Paenarthrobacter nicotinovorans: one gene and its partner. The protein of the gene in region 1 binds, or shares a complex with, the protein of each later gene. Links are inferred from orthologs where the notes say so. Each region holds a gene or a part of one and is shown on either strand. Other genes may lie near its edges. The genes, in order: dinB and dnaN.

Evidence for each region.
Region 2: the proteins of dinB (region 1) and dnaN are in contact, whole or in part, in a solved structure (PDB 1OK7), measured with the Escherichia coli proteins. The link is inferred for Paenarthrobacter nicotinovorans from one-to-one orthologs.

What each region holds. Positions count from the first base shown.
Region 1 is NZ_CP089293.1:1,726,007-1,733,659, reverse strand. Bases 600-3,464 are described here. They hold dinB (DNA polymerase IV), read right to left. Parts: upstream 2,731-3,464; coding sequence 1,468-2,730; downstream 600-1,467. Other genes in these bases: JMY29_RS08065 (polyprenyl synthetase family protein), read left to right, coding at 3,387-3,464; JMY29_RS20925 (hypothetical protein), read left to right, coding at 3,100-3,390; JMY29_RS20930 (hypothetical protein), read right to left, coding at 2,823-3,101; JMY29_RS08080 (DUF3040 domain-containing protein), read right to left, coding at 860-1,228. Also shown: division/cell wall cluster transcriptional repressor MraZ, read right to left, coding at 1-410; more of JMY29_RS08065, read left to right, coding at 3,465-4,481; JMY29_RS08060 (Rv2175c family DNA-binding protein), read right to left, coding at 4,604-4,957; JMY29_RS08055 (LysM peptidoglycan-binding domain-containing protein), read left to right, coding at 5,216-6,559; pknB (Stk1 family PASTA domain-containing Ser/Thr kinase), read left to right, coding at 6,637-7,653. UniProt on the Escherichia coli protein: Poorly processive, error-prone DNA polymerase involved in translesion repair and untargeted mutagenesis. Copies undamaged DNA at stalled replication forks, which arise in vivo from mismatched or misaligned primer ends.
Region 2 is NZ_CP089293.1:585-8,179, forward strand. What follows is about bases 667-3,473. They hold dnaN (DNA polymerase III subunit beta), read left to right. Parts: upstream 667-1,411; coding sequence 1,412-2,536; downstream 2,537-3,473. Other genes in these bases: dnaA (chromosomal replication initiator protein DnaA), read left to right, coding at 667-835. Outside these bases: more of dnaA, read left to right, coding at 1-666; DNA replication/repair protein RecF, read left to right, coding at 3,487-4,680; JMY29_RS00025 (DUF721 domain-containing protein), read left to right, coding at 4,667-5,221; gyrB (DNA topoisomerase (ATP-hydrolyzing) subunit B), read left to right, coding at 5,560-7,595. UniProt on the Escherichia coli protein: Confers DNA tethering and processivity to DNA polymerases and other proteins. Acts as a clamp, forming a ring around DNA (a reaction catalyzed by the clamp-loading complex) which diffuses in an ATP-independent manner freely and bidirectionally along dsDNA.

The DNA of each region.
Region 1 (7,653 bases):
TCGTCATCCGTTTCCGAGAAGGCTGCTTCCTTCTCGTTGAGGTACTCGTTCCAAGCGTCTGCATCCCAGATCTCGGCCCGGGTGCCGGCACCAATCACTGCCAGCTCCCTTCCCAAGCCTGCGTATGCACGGAGCGCCGGTGGAATGGTCACGCGCCCCTGCTTGTCAGGTACTTCGTCCGAGGCTCCGGACAGAAAGACCCGGATGTAGTCACGTGCCTGCTTGGAAGACAATGGCGCTTCCCGCATCGACTCGTGGATACGTTCGAATTCCTTCTGGCTGAAGACGTAGATGCAGCGCTCCTGGCCCCTTGTGAGGACCAGTCCCTCTGCAAGCTCCTCACGAAACTTGGCGGGAAGTATGATCCGGCCCTTTTCATCGAGACGCGGCGAGTGAGTGCCCAGAAACACTGGCCCCACCGCCCCTCAGTCAAGGTGCCCGTACATACCCAACACTGCCACTACCCTCTTATGTGCTCCACTTTACTCCACAACGCACCACAGTCAACGCACTCGTGGGCGTTTCTCCACCACTTTGAGATTCCTCGGGGCCGAATTGCCGCGGGTTTTCCGGGGGTGGAGTGAAGTGGAGGTATCGACACGTCGGCCGACGTCCAAGTCCCGCGCCGGGAAGCTGAAAGGCGCCTGGGAAGCGCTCTGCACCCCAAAACCGCTTTCGGCGGGAGGAAAGTGGAGCTGGTGGTGGGAAATGGAGGGGCCGGGCGTTGCAACCCTTAAATGCGAAAGGACCCGCTTGGCGGGTCCTTGTCAAAGCATTGGAAGTGTTTAATCCACGAGCGGGCTCAGGGGCGCGACTGACTCACGATGGCCTGCTGCCGGGAGAAGTGACACGGCCTCCGTCAGTGGTCGTCGCGGCGTCGTTCATCCCAGCGCTCTTCGAGGCTGCTCATGAAGGTGCTCTTGGGCTTGGCCTTGGCGGGCTTTCCCTTACCGGATTTCCCGAAAGCCGCTCCACGCAACGTCGCGAAGTACACGCCAGCACCCATGACTATGAAGCCGAGGACACCCACAGGTATCGCCTGCAGCGAGACGCCGACCAGCAGGAGAAGAATGCCGGCGATTGCCCCAAGGACGCCAATGATGACATGCCTGGTCGACCAGCTGCGGATGGGATCCGAACCCATGGTGTTGGCAAACTTCGGATCGTCCTCATGAAGTTGCTTTTCAAGTTGCTCAAGCAGCTTCTGTTCGTGCTCCGAGAGGGGCATCGCGACCTCCTTTAGTCAGCCAGCGTCTGGACATAACGCGTCCTGTGCGTCTGTTTACCCCAACGATCGGACCAAGAATTTCGTTCCCAAAATACCCTCTTGGTTCAGCGGATACCTCAGGGCCGACTGTTCAGGAAACAGTTTGTCCAGACGATCTAAATCTCTGTAATAAATAGGATAGTTTGTCCGGGGCCGTTCTGAAAGACGCCTGGGGCCGTGCGGGACCAAGGTCACAGGGTTCAGGCCTCCGAGGCAGGTTTACCGGGTTCCAGGAGCCGGGCCGGAAGCAGGGTTTTGGAACCAAATCGCTGGGAAACCCTGTCCAGGGCCTGCTCGGCTGCCCGCCAGTTGTCATCCCGGCGGTCCAGGCTCAATTGCATCGACGTCTGACCTGCCGGTTCCAATTGCTCCGCCCGCACTCCCACCAGCCTGACGCTCATGGAACGCGGGCCCAAGGAGTCGAGCAGCTGCATGGCCACCTGGTAGATCAACTGGGCACTGTCTACCGGCGTGTGCACAGTGCGGCTCCGGGACACCGTGGAGAAATCGGCATACCGGAGCTTCAAGGCGACCGTCCGTGCGAGCATTCCGGAACTCCGGAGACGACTGGCCGTCCGGTGGGACAACCTCAACAACTCCCTGTGCAGCAGTTCTTCATCTGCTGTGTCTACGGAGAAGGTCTCTTCAGCACCAATGCTCTTCTCAACCCTGGTGGGCGTCACTGGACGGGGATCAATTCCCATGGAGAGCCTGTACACATGTTCCCCGCTTGCGCCAAGAACCTTCTTCAGCGAGGACAAGGGTGTGGCGGCCACATCGGCGACCGTTCGGATGCCCATACGCGCCAGGACCTCCCCGGTCTGGCCACCCACACCCCAGAGGGCGCTAACAGGAAGGCTGTGAAGGTAGGAAAGGGTGTCTTCGGCGTCGATCTGCAAAATGCCGTCGGGTTTGCACCGGGTGGAGGCGATCTTGGCAACGAACTTGGTGCCGGCAATCCCCACGGAAGCCGTGATGCCAAGCTCTGATTGGACCCTGCGCCTGATGAGGTGGCCAATTTCCAAGGGCGTGCCCAGCCGGCGGATGGCCCCGCCAACGTCCAGGAAAGCTTCGTCCACGCTCAAAGGCTCCACCAGGTCCGTAATGGACCCGAAGATCTCCATGAGCTGCGCTGACACCTCGTAGTACAGAGTGTGGCGGGGATTGATGACGACCGCCGCCGGACAGCGCCTCATCGCAATGGACATCGGCATGGCCGACTTGACCCCTGTGGTCCGGGCTTCATAGGAAGCAGAGAGGACCACGGACCTGTCCGCGGGGAATCCCACGATCACGGGCTTGCCCCGCAGTTCGGGACGGCTGCGGAGTTCGACGGAGACAAAGAATGCGTCCATATCAACGTGCAGGATGCTGGTTCGCCTCAATTCCCGCAGGGCTTCTTCAGCGCTGCGGGCCGGTCTGTGTCCAGCGCTTGACTCGCCGCCGGGTGCTTCCTGCCTCACAACGGCAATACTATGCCCGGGCACTGACTAAACTGGAGGCAAAGTCCGGCTCAGCCCCAGGAAGGATACCCTGTGAAGCTCTTTGGAACTCCTCAATCGCGAGGGTTTGCCCTGCTCGCAGTCAGTGTCGCAGTGGCGGTCTCCGCATGCACGCCGTCCCCCAGCGGTTCGGCGGCTCCGTCATCCACCGGCGCTGCTTCATCTTCGTCAGCTTCGCCGGCGCCCTCACCCTCCGGGACAGCGTCTTCGGCGAGCAGCACCCCCTCGCCTGAAACCACCGGGTTCACCGAGTCCAGCGCACCCGACCCCAATGCCACGGCCACGGTCAATGCGCTTGTTCCCGGATTCCCTGAGAAGCTCATTCCCGTCATGCCAAACACCTCGGTACGGTCCAGCAGCTTCGACAAGAACGCCTCCCTGGCCACCGTGGCGCTGGTAGGGACCGTCAAAGCGCCTCCGCAGGGCGTGGTGGACTACTACAAGTCCTCGCTCGAGGCCCAGGGCTTTAAGCTTGTCCCCGGACCGGAAGCGGTGGGCAACGTCACCTCCCTGGACTTTGTCCGCGGTGATGGTGAAACAGTGAATGTCTCGATCATGCAAAAGGAAGGCGTCTCTACCTTCACCATCGGCGCCAATGTGGCAGCCGGGTCCATCAAGTGACGTCAGCGTCCCCCGTCGCGTCAGAGCAGGCCCGATACATTGAAGGCGTCGCCGGCAGCCTCAGCAGTTTCCTGTCGGGACAGCGCGACGTCATGGCTACCGTTTCACCCGACGTCGATCCGCTCATCGGGTCGATCTCGACGTTGGTAACCGGCGGCAAGCGGCTGAGGGCGTTGATGTGCTACTGGGGTTGGCGCGGCGCAGGCGGCCCCGCCGGCGACGCGGACATTGTCACAGCCGGATGTGCCCTGGAACTTTTCCAGGCTGCGGCACTGATACACGACGACATCATCGACCGTTCCGATACGCGGCGCGGCGGCCCAAGCGTGCACAAACGGTTCAGCCAGCTTCATGAAACGAACGGCTGGGCCCTGGACAGCGAACATTTTGGAGATGCTGCCGCAATTTTGACCGGTGACCTCTGTCTCTCCTTCAGCGAAGAGGCTTTTACCGGGATTGGGCCCCGCGCCGTTTCAGGGAGCCCTGCCCGCCGCATCTTCAACGTGATGCGGGCAGAGGTGATGGCCGGTCAATACCTTGACATCCTTGAAGAGGTGGCCGGCCCCGTGCGCGACCGGGCGGGATCGGTGGACCGGGCCCGCTCCATCATCCGCTACAAGTCAGCCAAGTACTCCACGGAACATCCGTTGGCATTGGGCGGTGCCCTTGCCGGTGCTTCCACGGAACTACTTGCCGGGTACTCCGGTTTTTCGCTCCCGCTCGGTGAAGCGTTCCAAATGCGCGATGACGTTCTTGGGGTCTTTGGAGACCCAGCAACGACAGGAAAGCCGGCCGGAGATGACCTGCGGGAGGGCAAGCGCACTGTGCTGGTTGGCTTTGCCCTTAATCAGGCTTCGGCGGCCGAAGCCGATTACCTTGACCGCATGCTGGGGAACCCGGAACTCGCTGAGGAGGACGTTGCCAGGATCCGCCATCTCATGGTTGATTGCGGGGCTCTGGACGCGACGGAATCGCTGATCGCGCAGCTGAGCACTGACGCATTCGAAGCGTTGGAACGCCTGCCACTGGATGCACTCCCGCTGCAGGCTTTGGGAGAACTGGCCGAAGCGGCCGTCAGCCGCGCAGCCTGACACCGGGCGCAGGTCAGCCGCGCGGAGCAAGGCAAAGAAGGCATGAGACGACGACGGCGGTTTGGGGACCGCCGTCGTCGTCGCTTTAAGTAGTTGCCGCTTTAGGAAGTGAACCGGCGCAATTACCAGGCCAGCGACTGGGCGCGGCGCCTGATCTCCGTTTTACGCCCCTCACGCAAGGCGTCAATGGGACGGCCACGCAGTGATTCATCGGGAGTAAACAGCCAGGTGATCAACTCTTCGTCGTTGTAGCCGGCGTCACTAAGGACCGCAATGGTCCCCTTCAAGCTGTCCACAACATGGCCATCCTGAATAAACAAGGCCGGGACGGAGCGGATATTCCGTTCTCCCCGCCTGACGGCGACGAGCGCACGCTCATCCAAAAGTCCATGGACTTTGGTGATGGAAACTTCCAGCAACCCGGCAACATCCGGAAGCGGCAACCACTCGGAAACAAGGCTTTCTACATTACTCACGGATCAAGGTTGCCATGCCGGCCCACCCGTCGCCTAGCCGGAGCCCGAAAGGGACCACGTCGAAGCCCTTATTACCTGCAATTCCCATACCAACGAATGGCATCAAGAATCTTCCCCCGCGGGAATTGTTGTGTCCACGGAATAAGTATGAGAGATTCACACTGATCACACTTGCACCATTGATAACATCAGTAACATTGGCAACACTGACAACAGCGTTAACAATCAACCCCCGCTGTTTGAGATGAGGACTCCTTCATGACGACGCCCCGCTCGCCGAAACGAACCATGAGCATGCCCGTTATCGCGGCAACCACGGCCGCGCTTCCCGCTGTGGTTTTGTCGTCGCTTGCGCTGGCCCAACCGTCCATCGCAGCGCCCGCACCCCAGCCCCGCAAAATACCGGCCACGCTCGCTGCCGCCATGAAGGCCCAGGCAGTCACGACCGGTACGGTGATCCCCGCGCAGGCAGTGGCCGCCACGCTTCCCGCGGCGCTCCGCCCGATGGCCCCCGCAACTCCGGACAGCTACACCGTGGTTCGAGGCGACACCATCAGCGCCATCGCCCGACGTTTCAACCTCGACACCTCCGCGGTGCTCCAGCTGAACAACCTGACTCCCACCACGCTGATCTACCCGGGGCAGAGCATCAAGCTCACCGGAACGGCTGCGTCGGCCCCGGCGCCCAGCGCCCCGCCTGCCTCCGGCACCGCGAGCACCGCCACCGTCTACACGGTTGTCTCCGGCGATACCCTCGGCGGCATTGCGGCCAAGCACGGCGTTCCGCTGTCCAGCATCTTCAGCTGGAACAACCTCAATGGCAGCTCCATCATCTACCCGGGCCAAAAAATCAAGGTCAGTGGCGGATCGGCGCCGTCCGCGCCCGCAACTCCGGCACCCGCACCAGCGCCGGCACCAGCACCTGCCCCCCTGGCAAGCACGGGTTCCTACACCATCAAGGCCGGCGACACCCTCAGCTCCATCGCCTCACGGTTGGGCGTTTCGCTTTCCGCACTCATGTCGGCCAACAACGTGAACGCCAGCACGGTCATCTACCCCGGCCAGAAGCTGACCATCCCCGGCGGCAGCCTGCAGCCTGCCGGAGAGACCACACCGCTGGTGCCCAGCACATTCCTGGGGTTCACCTATCCCCCGGCCGTGGTCAGCTCCGCGAATGAAAACAAGGCACTCCTCAACGCTTCGCCGGTGCCCAGCCGCGCTGAAATGAAGACCATTGTGGCTGACACGGCACGGCGCATGGGCGTCAGCCCGTCGCTGGCCCTCGCGTTCGCAGAGCAGGAATCCGGTTTTGACCAGCGGGCCGTTTCCCCGGCCAACGCCATCGGCACCATGCAGGTCATTCCGTCCTCCGGCCAGTGGGCCTCTGACCTGGTTGGCCGGAAACTCAACCTCCTGGACCCCTACGACAACGCCACGGCCGGCGTCGCGATCATCCGCGTCCTGGTGGCCACCAGCAAGGATCTCGATACGGCCATTGCCGGTTACTACCAGGGACAGTATTCGGTGAGCAAGTACGGCATGTACGAGGACACCAAACGCTACGTCGAATCGATCAAGGCACGTCAGCGCACGTTCGGCTAGGCCTGTTGCAGCACCCTCGGAAGGGGCCCGCATCCCACCGGGGATTCGGGCCCCTTCCCTGTCTCGTTTAGGATCGTATGGTGCAAGAAGCAACGCAGGACCACCTCATCGGTACCACCGTGGACGGGCGCTACGTGGTCCGTTCCCGCTTGGCGAAAGGGGGAATGTCCACCGTCTACCTGGCCACTGACAGACGCCTGGAGCGCGACGTGGCCCTCAAGGTCCTGCACCCGCATCTGGCAAACGACCAGACCTTCCTGGAGCGCCTGAGCCGCGAAGCAAAAGCCGCAGCCAGCCTCTCACACCCCCACATAGTCGGCGTCCTGGATCAAGGCGAAGACGGCCATATCGCGTACCTGGTCATGGAGTACGTCAAGGGGCACACCCTCCGTGATGTCCTCAATACCCAAGGAGCGCTGCCCCCGCGCCTCGCCCTGGCCTTGATCGATCCCGTGATCGAAGGTCTGGCGGCCGCCCATTCATCAGGCTTGATCCACCGCGACATCAAGCCTGAGAACGTCCTGATCGCAGACGATGGTCGGATCAAGGTCGGGGATTTCGGTTTGGCCAGGGCCATCTCTGCCAACACCAGCACCGGGGCCCTGATCGGGACTGTGGCTTACTTGGCTCCGGAGCTTGTGCTTGGCCGGCCTGCCGACGCCCGCAGCGACATCTACTCGGCCGGAATCATGCTCTACGAAATGCTGACCGGCAAGCAACCGTACAACGGCGACTCCCCCATCCATGTGGCCTACCAGCACGTGAACGCCTCTGTGGGCCGCCCGTCGGACGCAGCCCCCGGGTTGGCCGAAGACCTGGACGAACTGGTGCAGTGGTGCACCTCCGTTGACGCAGAGAACAGGCCCATCGACGGGTCCGCACTGCTGACTGAACTGCGCCACATCCGTACGACGCTCACCGACGAACAGCTGGATCTCAAGCAACAGTCAGCCACCGCTGTCCTCCCTGCCGCTCCCACCACAGCCATGGCAGCCTCCGGGCCGGACACGAACGCCACTGAAGCCATTGCCACCACGGCATCACCAACGGAATTCATTGCCCGGCAAAGCAACCCCACCACCATCATGGCCGCC
Region 2 (7,595 bases), 1.7 Mb from region 1 along the record:
CCGGGTCCGCTACGTGAACTCGGAAGAATTCACGAACGACTTCATCAACTCCATCCGTGATGACGAGGGCACCAGCTTCAAGACCACGTACCGCAACGTGGATGTCCTCCTGATCGATGACATCCAGTTCCTGGCAGGCAAGGACCGGACGCAGGAAGAGTTCTTCCACACGTTCAACGCGCTGCACAACGCCAACAAGCAGGTTGTCATCACCTCGGACCAGCCACCCAAGATGCTGGCCGGCTTCGAGGACCGCATGACTTCCCGCTTCGAGTGGGGCCTTCTGACGGACATCCAGCCGCCGGAACTCGAAACGCGTATCGCCATCCTCCGCAAAAAGGGATTGAGCGAAGGCCTCTCGGCTCCCGATGACGCCTTGGAGTACATAGCGTCCAAGATCTCCAGCAACATCCGCGAACTTGAAGGCGCACTGATCCGCGTCACGGCTTTCGCCAGCCTGAACCGCCAACCGGTGGATGTCGCCCTCGCAGAGATGGTGCTCAAGGACCTGATTACCGACGACGGCGCCCAGGAGATCACGGCGAAGCAGATCCTTGACCAGACTGCTGACTACTTCAAGCTCAGCATGGAAGAGCTCTGCAGCAAGTCCCGTACCCGCACCCTGGTGACCGCACGCCAGATCGCGATGTACCTCTGCCGCGAACTGACGGATATGTCGCTTCCCAAGATCGGGCAGGAGCTCGGCGGACGTGACCACACCACGGTCATCCACGCCGACCGCAAGATCCGCGAGCTCATGGCCGAGCGTCGTGTGATCTACAACCAGGTCACAGAGCTCACCAACCGCATCAAACAGCAGCAACGCGACTCCTGAAATCCACATCGCGTCCGCCACTACATACCTTATTAACAGGCACATGTGGATAAGCCTGTGGATACTTAAGGGGACAAGCACGGTTAATGGGCTTAAAACCCTTAAGCCGTCTGTGGATCGTTAAAAACCGGCTTTGGAGTTGTCCCCATCCACAACCTGTTTAAAACCCAGTTAACGCACAGTCCATGAACAGGGCTTAACCCCGGATCTGCGCCGCGGGATGGGGTTATCCACAGTTTCCACAGCAGTTATTAACACTACGAATCCCAAAAAATTGAAATCCCTCAAATAACAATCTCGTTCTGCCACCCACCCGACCCTCCGAAGGACATGCCAAGTTCCGGGCCAAGGCCAGCCTGCGGCTGTCCACATAGGACGGGTCGGAGCAATCGGGGATGGGTTAATCGCGGATCTTCCGGCTAAGCTGTCAGCAGCGCTCCCATCCTTGGGTCTTGTTTGTAGTTCGCTGAGTGCGGACCATGCAGGTTCCGATGCCGGACTGCGAAGATTTAGCGGTTTCCAAGCAGGAATCCGCGGCTACTACATGGCAGCAGCAATGAAAGGCGGCACCCCTCCGTGAAGTTCAGAGTCGACCGCGACGTCCTGGCAGAAGCCGTTACGTGGACCGCGCGGTCGTTGTCTCCGCGGCCGCCCGTTCCTGTGCTTTCCGGCCTCCTCCTCAAAGCTGAGGCGGGAACCGTAAGCCTCTCGAGCTTCGACTACGAAACATCGGCGCGCCTGGAAATCCCCGCTGATATAGCCGTCGAGGGCACCATCCTGGTTTCCGGACGCCTCCTGGCAGACATCTGCCGCAGCCTCCCCTCGGCTCCGGTCGAGGTTGAAACAGACGGAAGCAAAGTCACTCTTACCTGCCGTCGAAGCAGCTTCCACCTGGCCACAATGCCTGAGTCTGAGTACCCGGCCCTTCCTGCGCTTCCGGCCATCAGCGGCACCTTGCCCGGCGACGCTTTCGCCCAAGCCGTGTCCCAGGTCATCATCGCTGCGAGCAAGGACGACACCTTGCCGATCCTGACCGGCGTCCGCATGGAGATCGAGGATGACCTCATCACGCTCCTGGCTACGGACCGCTACCGGTTGGCCATGCGGGAAGTGCCGTGGAAGCCAGTAACTCCCGGCATCTCAACCAGCGCACTCGTGAAGTCCAAGACCCTGAACGAAGTCGCCAAAACCTTGGGCGGCAGCGGTGACATCAACCTGGCCCTCGCGGACGACGACAGCCGGCTTATTGGTTTCGAGAGCGGCGGCCGTACCACGACGTCGCTCCTGGTAGACGGCGATTACCCGAAGATCCGCTCACTTTTCCCGGACTCTACCCCGATCCACGCAACAGTCCAGACCCAGGAATTGGTGGAGGCTGTACGTCGCGTTTCCCTCGTTGCAGAGCGCAACACTCCCGTCCGCCTCGCCTTCACGCAGGGCCTGCTGAACCTCGACGCCGGCACCGGCGAAGACGCGCAGGCTTCCGAAGAGCTCGAAGCACAGTTGTCCGGCGATGACATCACCGTGGCCTTCAACCCGCACTACCTCGTTGAAGGTTTGAGCGTCATCGAGACCAAGTACGTTCGCTTCTCCTTCACCACCGCTCCCAAGCCGGCCATGATCACGGCCCAGGCTGAGGCCGACGGCGAAGACCAGGACGACTACCGCTACCTCGTGATGCCGGTCCGCCTTCCCAACTAATCGGCAAAACCCGCCCCGCTTTCGCAGAAAAGAGTTCGCACTGTGCACATCGGATTGATCGGCCTTGGAAAAATGGGTTTCAACATGCGGGAACGCATGCGGAAAGGCGGCATCGAGGTCACAGGCTTCGACCGGAATCCCGAGGTCACCGATGCCGCTTCGGTCGACGAGCTCATTGCCGCCCTTCCTACTCCGCGGCTCGTGTGGGTCATGGTTCCCTCAGGGGAGATCACTGACGCGGTCGTGACGGAACTCGGCGGGAAACTGAGCCCCGGCGATATGGTGATCGACGGCGGAAATTCACGTTTCACCGAAGACCAGAAGCACGCTGCCGCGCTGGCCGAGAAGGGCATCCGCTTCGCTGACTGCGGTGTTTCCGGCGGCGTCTGGGGTCTCCAGAACGGTTACGGCCTCATGGCTGGTGGAGCTGACGAAGACATCGAACTTGCCATGCCGGTCTTCGACGCTCTTCGTCCTGAAGGCGATCGGGCCGACAGCTTCGTCCACGTTGGCGGCGTTGGCGCCGGCCACTACGCCAAGATGGTGCACAACGGTATCGAGTACGGCTTGATGCAGGCCTACGCCGAGGGATATGAACTCCTCGCCGCAAAGGACATCGTCAAGGACCTTCCGGGAACGTTCCGCGCATGGCAAAAGGGAACGGTTGTCCGGTCCTGGCTCCTGGACCTCATGGTGAAGGCACTCGACGAAGATCCGGGGCTGGCCTCCATTGACGACTACGTCGAAGATTCCGGCGAGGGCCGCTGGACCGTGGAAGAAGCCATCGCCAATGCTGTTCCAGCACCGGCCATCACGGCTGCGCTCTTTGCACGCTTTGCTTCGCGCGAAGACAACTCACCGGCCATGAAAATGGTTTCCGCCCTGCGTCACCAGTTCGGCGGACACGCCACCCGTCCGGCCAACTAGGCCGCAGGAGTCCTGCAAACGGCGTGTACCTCGAACATCTTTCGCTGACTGATTTCCGCAGCTACGCACAGGTAGACCTGAAACTGGGTCCCGGTGTCACCGTGCTGGTGGGTTCCAACGGCATCGGCAAGACAAACCTCATGGAAGCCATCGGCTATTTGGCTACCCTGAGCTCGCACCGTGTCAGCACAGACGCGCCATTGCTTCGTTTTGGTTCAGAACGCGCATTGATCCGGGCCCGTTTGGTCCGTGGTGAGCAAGCGACGGTCATCGAGCTTGAAATCAATGCCGGGCGCGCCAACCGGGGACGCATCAACCGGGGAAACCCGGTGCGCGCACGGGACATCCTGGGCATTTGCCACACGGTGCTGTTCGCGCCCGAGGACCTGGCACTGGTGAAGGGGGACCCCTCCAACCGCCGGCGCTTCCTCGATGAACTGCTGGTCAGCCTGGTACCCCGCCATGCTGCCACCCGCAGTGACTACGACCGCGTCCTGAAACAGCGGAACGCCCTGTTGAAATCGGCCCGTGCAGGCAAATTCACTGCGGGTCATGAAGCAACCCTGGATGTGTGGGACCAACACATGGCCAAGGCCGGGGCCGAACTGCTGCACGCCCGGCTGGAGTTGGTGGAGCGGTTGCGTCCGCACCTGAACAGCGCCTACGCCCAACTCACGGATGGTTCCAAGGACGCCGGGGCGGTTTACCGCTCCACCATCCAGGACATCCTGGACGACGACGGCGGTCCGGCCGACTACGGAACGGAACCTTCGCCGTCGGTTGAGGACCTCAGGCTGCTGTCCGTCGACGAACTCACCGAACGCTATGTCCAGGCCTTCGCAGCCTCGCGGAAAAAGGAACTTGAGCGGGGCATCTCGCTTGTTGGCCCGCACCGCGACGAGTTGGAACTCGTTCTGGGACAGGCTCCAGCCAAGGGCTATGCCTCCCACGGCGAAACGTGGTCCATGTGCCTGTCCTTGCGCCTCGCTTCCTACTACGTCATGTTGGACGATGCCCGGACTGGTGGAACTGCGCCGATACTGATTCTGGACGATGTTTTTGCCGAATTGGACGTGCAGAGGCGGCGTAAACTGGCTGCAATAGTGGCCGGCGCCGAACAGGTTCTGGTGACTGCTGCCGTCGATGCCGATATCCCTGAGGAGCTGGCCGGACGGCGCGTAACCGTTGTTCCGGGAGGCATCGATGGCGAAGGATAGTCCCGAAGGACTGCAACCGGGCCGGGATCCGGACGAAATTGATGCTGCCCAGGCGGCGCTGAACCGCATGCGTGAAGCAGCCGCGGCCCGAGGTGAAGTAAGGCTGCGTGCCCCCAGGCCCGGATCTGCTCCCAAACGCAAGGGTCTGCGGGATACCCGGGGTTTTGCGCAGTTTCATGGCAGCGGCCGCGACCCCTTGGGCTTGGGCAATGTTGTGGGAAGGCTTGTGGCAGAACGCGGTTGGACTTCTCCTGTTGCCGTCGGTTCCGTCATGGCCGAATGGGAAACGTTGGTTGGGTCGGACATCTCCGCCCACTGCACCCCGGAGAGTTTCACCGACACCACGCTGCATGTCCGCTGTGACTCAACGGCATGGGCCACGCAATTGCGGTTGCTCAGTACCAGCCTCTTGGAGATGTTCCGGAATGAGCTGGGTGAAGGGGTTGTCACCAGCATCCAGGTACTGGGGCCATCAGCTCCAAGTTGGCGAAAAGGCGGGCGCAGTGTCAACGGCCGCGGCCCCCGGGATACTTACGGCTGAACGGCGTGCAGGGCGTTTCAACGCCCCCGGGTCGTATAGGCACCCATCGGGACCTCCGCAGGGCCATTGCAGATAGGGCCAGCGGCCTCCCATCGGCATATTCAGCTCTGGGCTGCCCCCGTATTTGCAAGGATTCACGGGTTTCCACGATAGAATTGGCGTAGATCACTGAGCGCCGGTGAAACGTCGTCGGATCCCGAATCCACTCCTGTGGCAGTTGGGAACCCCCGTCGTCGGAGTAATCGGCGCAATCAGTCACGTGCCCGTTGGCGGCCGCGGTTCGCCGCGGGCAGCTGCGGGAACGGCCGACATCGAGTACAGAGGAGTCGAAAGCGCCTGTGGCTAACGACAATGCAGAGACCTTGGCAGTAGAGCCCCAAGAGGAGACTGTTCCCACGCCTGATACGCCTGCGGAGGCCCCCAGGGAGTACGGTGCCAGCGACATCACCGTGCTGGAAGGCCTCGAAGCCGTGCGCAAACGCCCCGGTATGTACATCGGTTCAACCGGTCCCCGCGGCCTGCACCACTTGGTCTATGAAGTGGTGGACAACTCTGTTGACGAGGCCCTGGCCGGTTACTGCAGCCATATCGAAGTAACGCTCCGCGCTGACGGCGGAGTGCAGGTGGTCGATGATGGCCGCGGCATTCCCGTGGATATCCACCCCACCGAGGGTAAGCCCACGGTTGAAGTAGTCATGACCATCCTGCACGCCGGCGGCAAGTTCGGCGGTGGAGGGTACGCGGTTTCGGGTGGTCTGCACGGTGTCGGCATTTCGGTTGTGAACGCCCTTTCCCGTCGTGTGGACACGGAAGTGCGCCGCCAGGGCCACGTTTGGCGGATGACCTTCGCCGACGGCGGCAAGCCCCAGGGCGAACTCGTCAAGGGAGAAGAAACCGAGCGTACCGGAACGTCCCAGACGTTCTACCCCGACGGAACGATCTTCGAATCCACTGAGTTCGACTTCGAGACTCTTCGCGCACGTTTCCAGCAGATGGCCTTCCTCAACAAGGGCCTGCGGATCACGTTGACTGACGAGCGTCCGGTCAACCGCGATGGCGATGACGACCTTGACCTGGACGCAGTAGCCACCGAAGGCGAAGTTGCAGCCGAGCACCGCACGGTTGTCTACGAGTACCCGGACGGCTTGCTGGACTACGTCAAGCACCTCAACTCGAACAAGAAGGTCGAGATCGTCCACGAGGACGTCATCGCTTTCGAAACCGAGGACACTGAGCGGCACATCGCCGTCGAGGTTGCCATGCAGTGGACCACCGCTTATTCGGAAAGTGTCCACACGTACGCGAACACGATCAACACCCACGAGGGCGGAACGCACGAAGAAGGCTTCCGTGCCGCTATGACATCGCTGATCAACCGCTATGCGCGCGAGAAGAGCATCATCAAGGAAAAGGAAGACAACCTTACCGGTGATGACATCCGCGAAGGCCTGACTGCGGTGATTTCGGTAAAGCTTGCTGAACCGCAGTTCGAAGGCCAGACCAAGACCAAGCTGGGCAACTCCGAGGTCAAGGGCTTTGTCCAGCGCGTGGTTACTGACCAGCTGGGTGACTGGCTGGAACGGAACCCGGGCCCGGCCCGCGACGTTATCCGCAAGGCCATTTCAGCCGCCCAGGCCCGCATGGCCGCCCGGAAGGCGCGCGACAATGCCCGCCGAAAGAGCCCGCTTGAGTCCTTCGGTATGCCCGGTAAGCTCTCTGACTGCTCGTCGAAGGATCCTTCGCGCTGCGAGGTCTACCTCGTTGAGGGTGACTCGGCCGGCGGCTCGGCCAAGCGTGGGCGCAACCCCGAAACCCAGGCGATCCTGCCGCTGCGTGGCAAGATCCTGAATGTGGAGCGCGCACGCCTCGACAAGGCTTTGGGTAACGCTGAAGTCCAGTCCATGATCACCGCATTCGGCACGGGAATCGGCGAAGACTTCGACATCTCCAAGCTCCGCTACCACAAGATCGTGTTGATGGCCGATGCCGACGTTGATGGTCAGCACATCACCACCCTGTTGATGACGTTGCTGTTCCGTTACATGCGCCCGCTCATCGAGAACGGTTATGTGTACCTGGCCCAGCCGCCGCTGTACCGGATCAAGTGGTCCAATGCCGCGCACGACTACGTCTACAGCGATCGTGAACGCGACGAGACCATCCGCAAGGGTGCCGCCATGAACAAGCGCCTCCCCAAGGACAACGGCATCCAGCGCTACAAGGGCCTCGGTGAAATGGACTACACCGAGCTGTGGGATACCACCATGGATCCGGGTCGCCGCACGTTGCTGCAGGTAACCATGGACGACGCATTGGCAGCCGACCAGACCTTCTCCGTGTTGATGGGCGAGGACGTTGAATCACGCCGTAACTT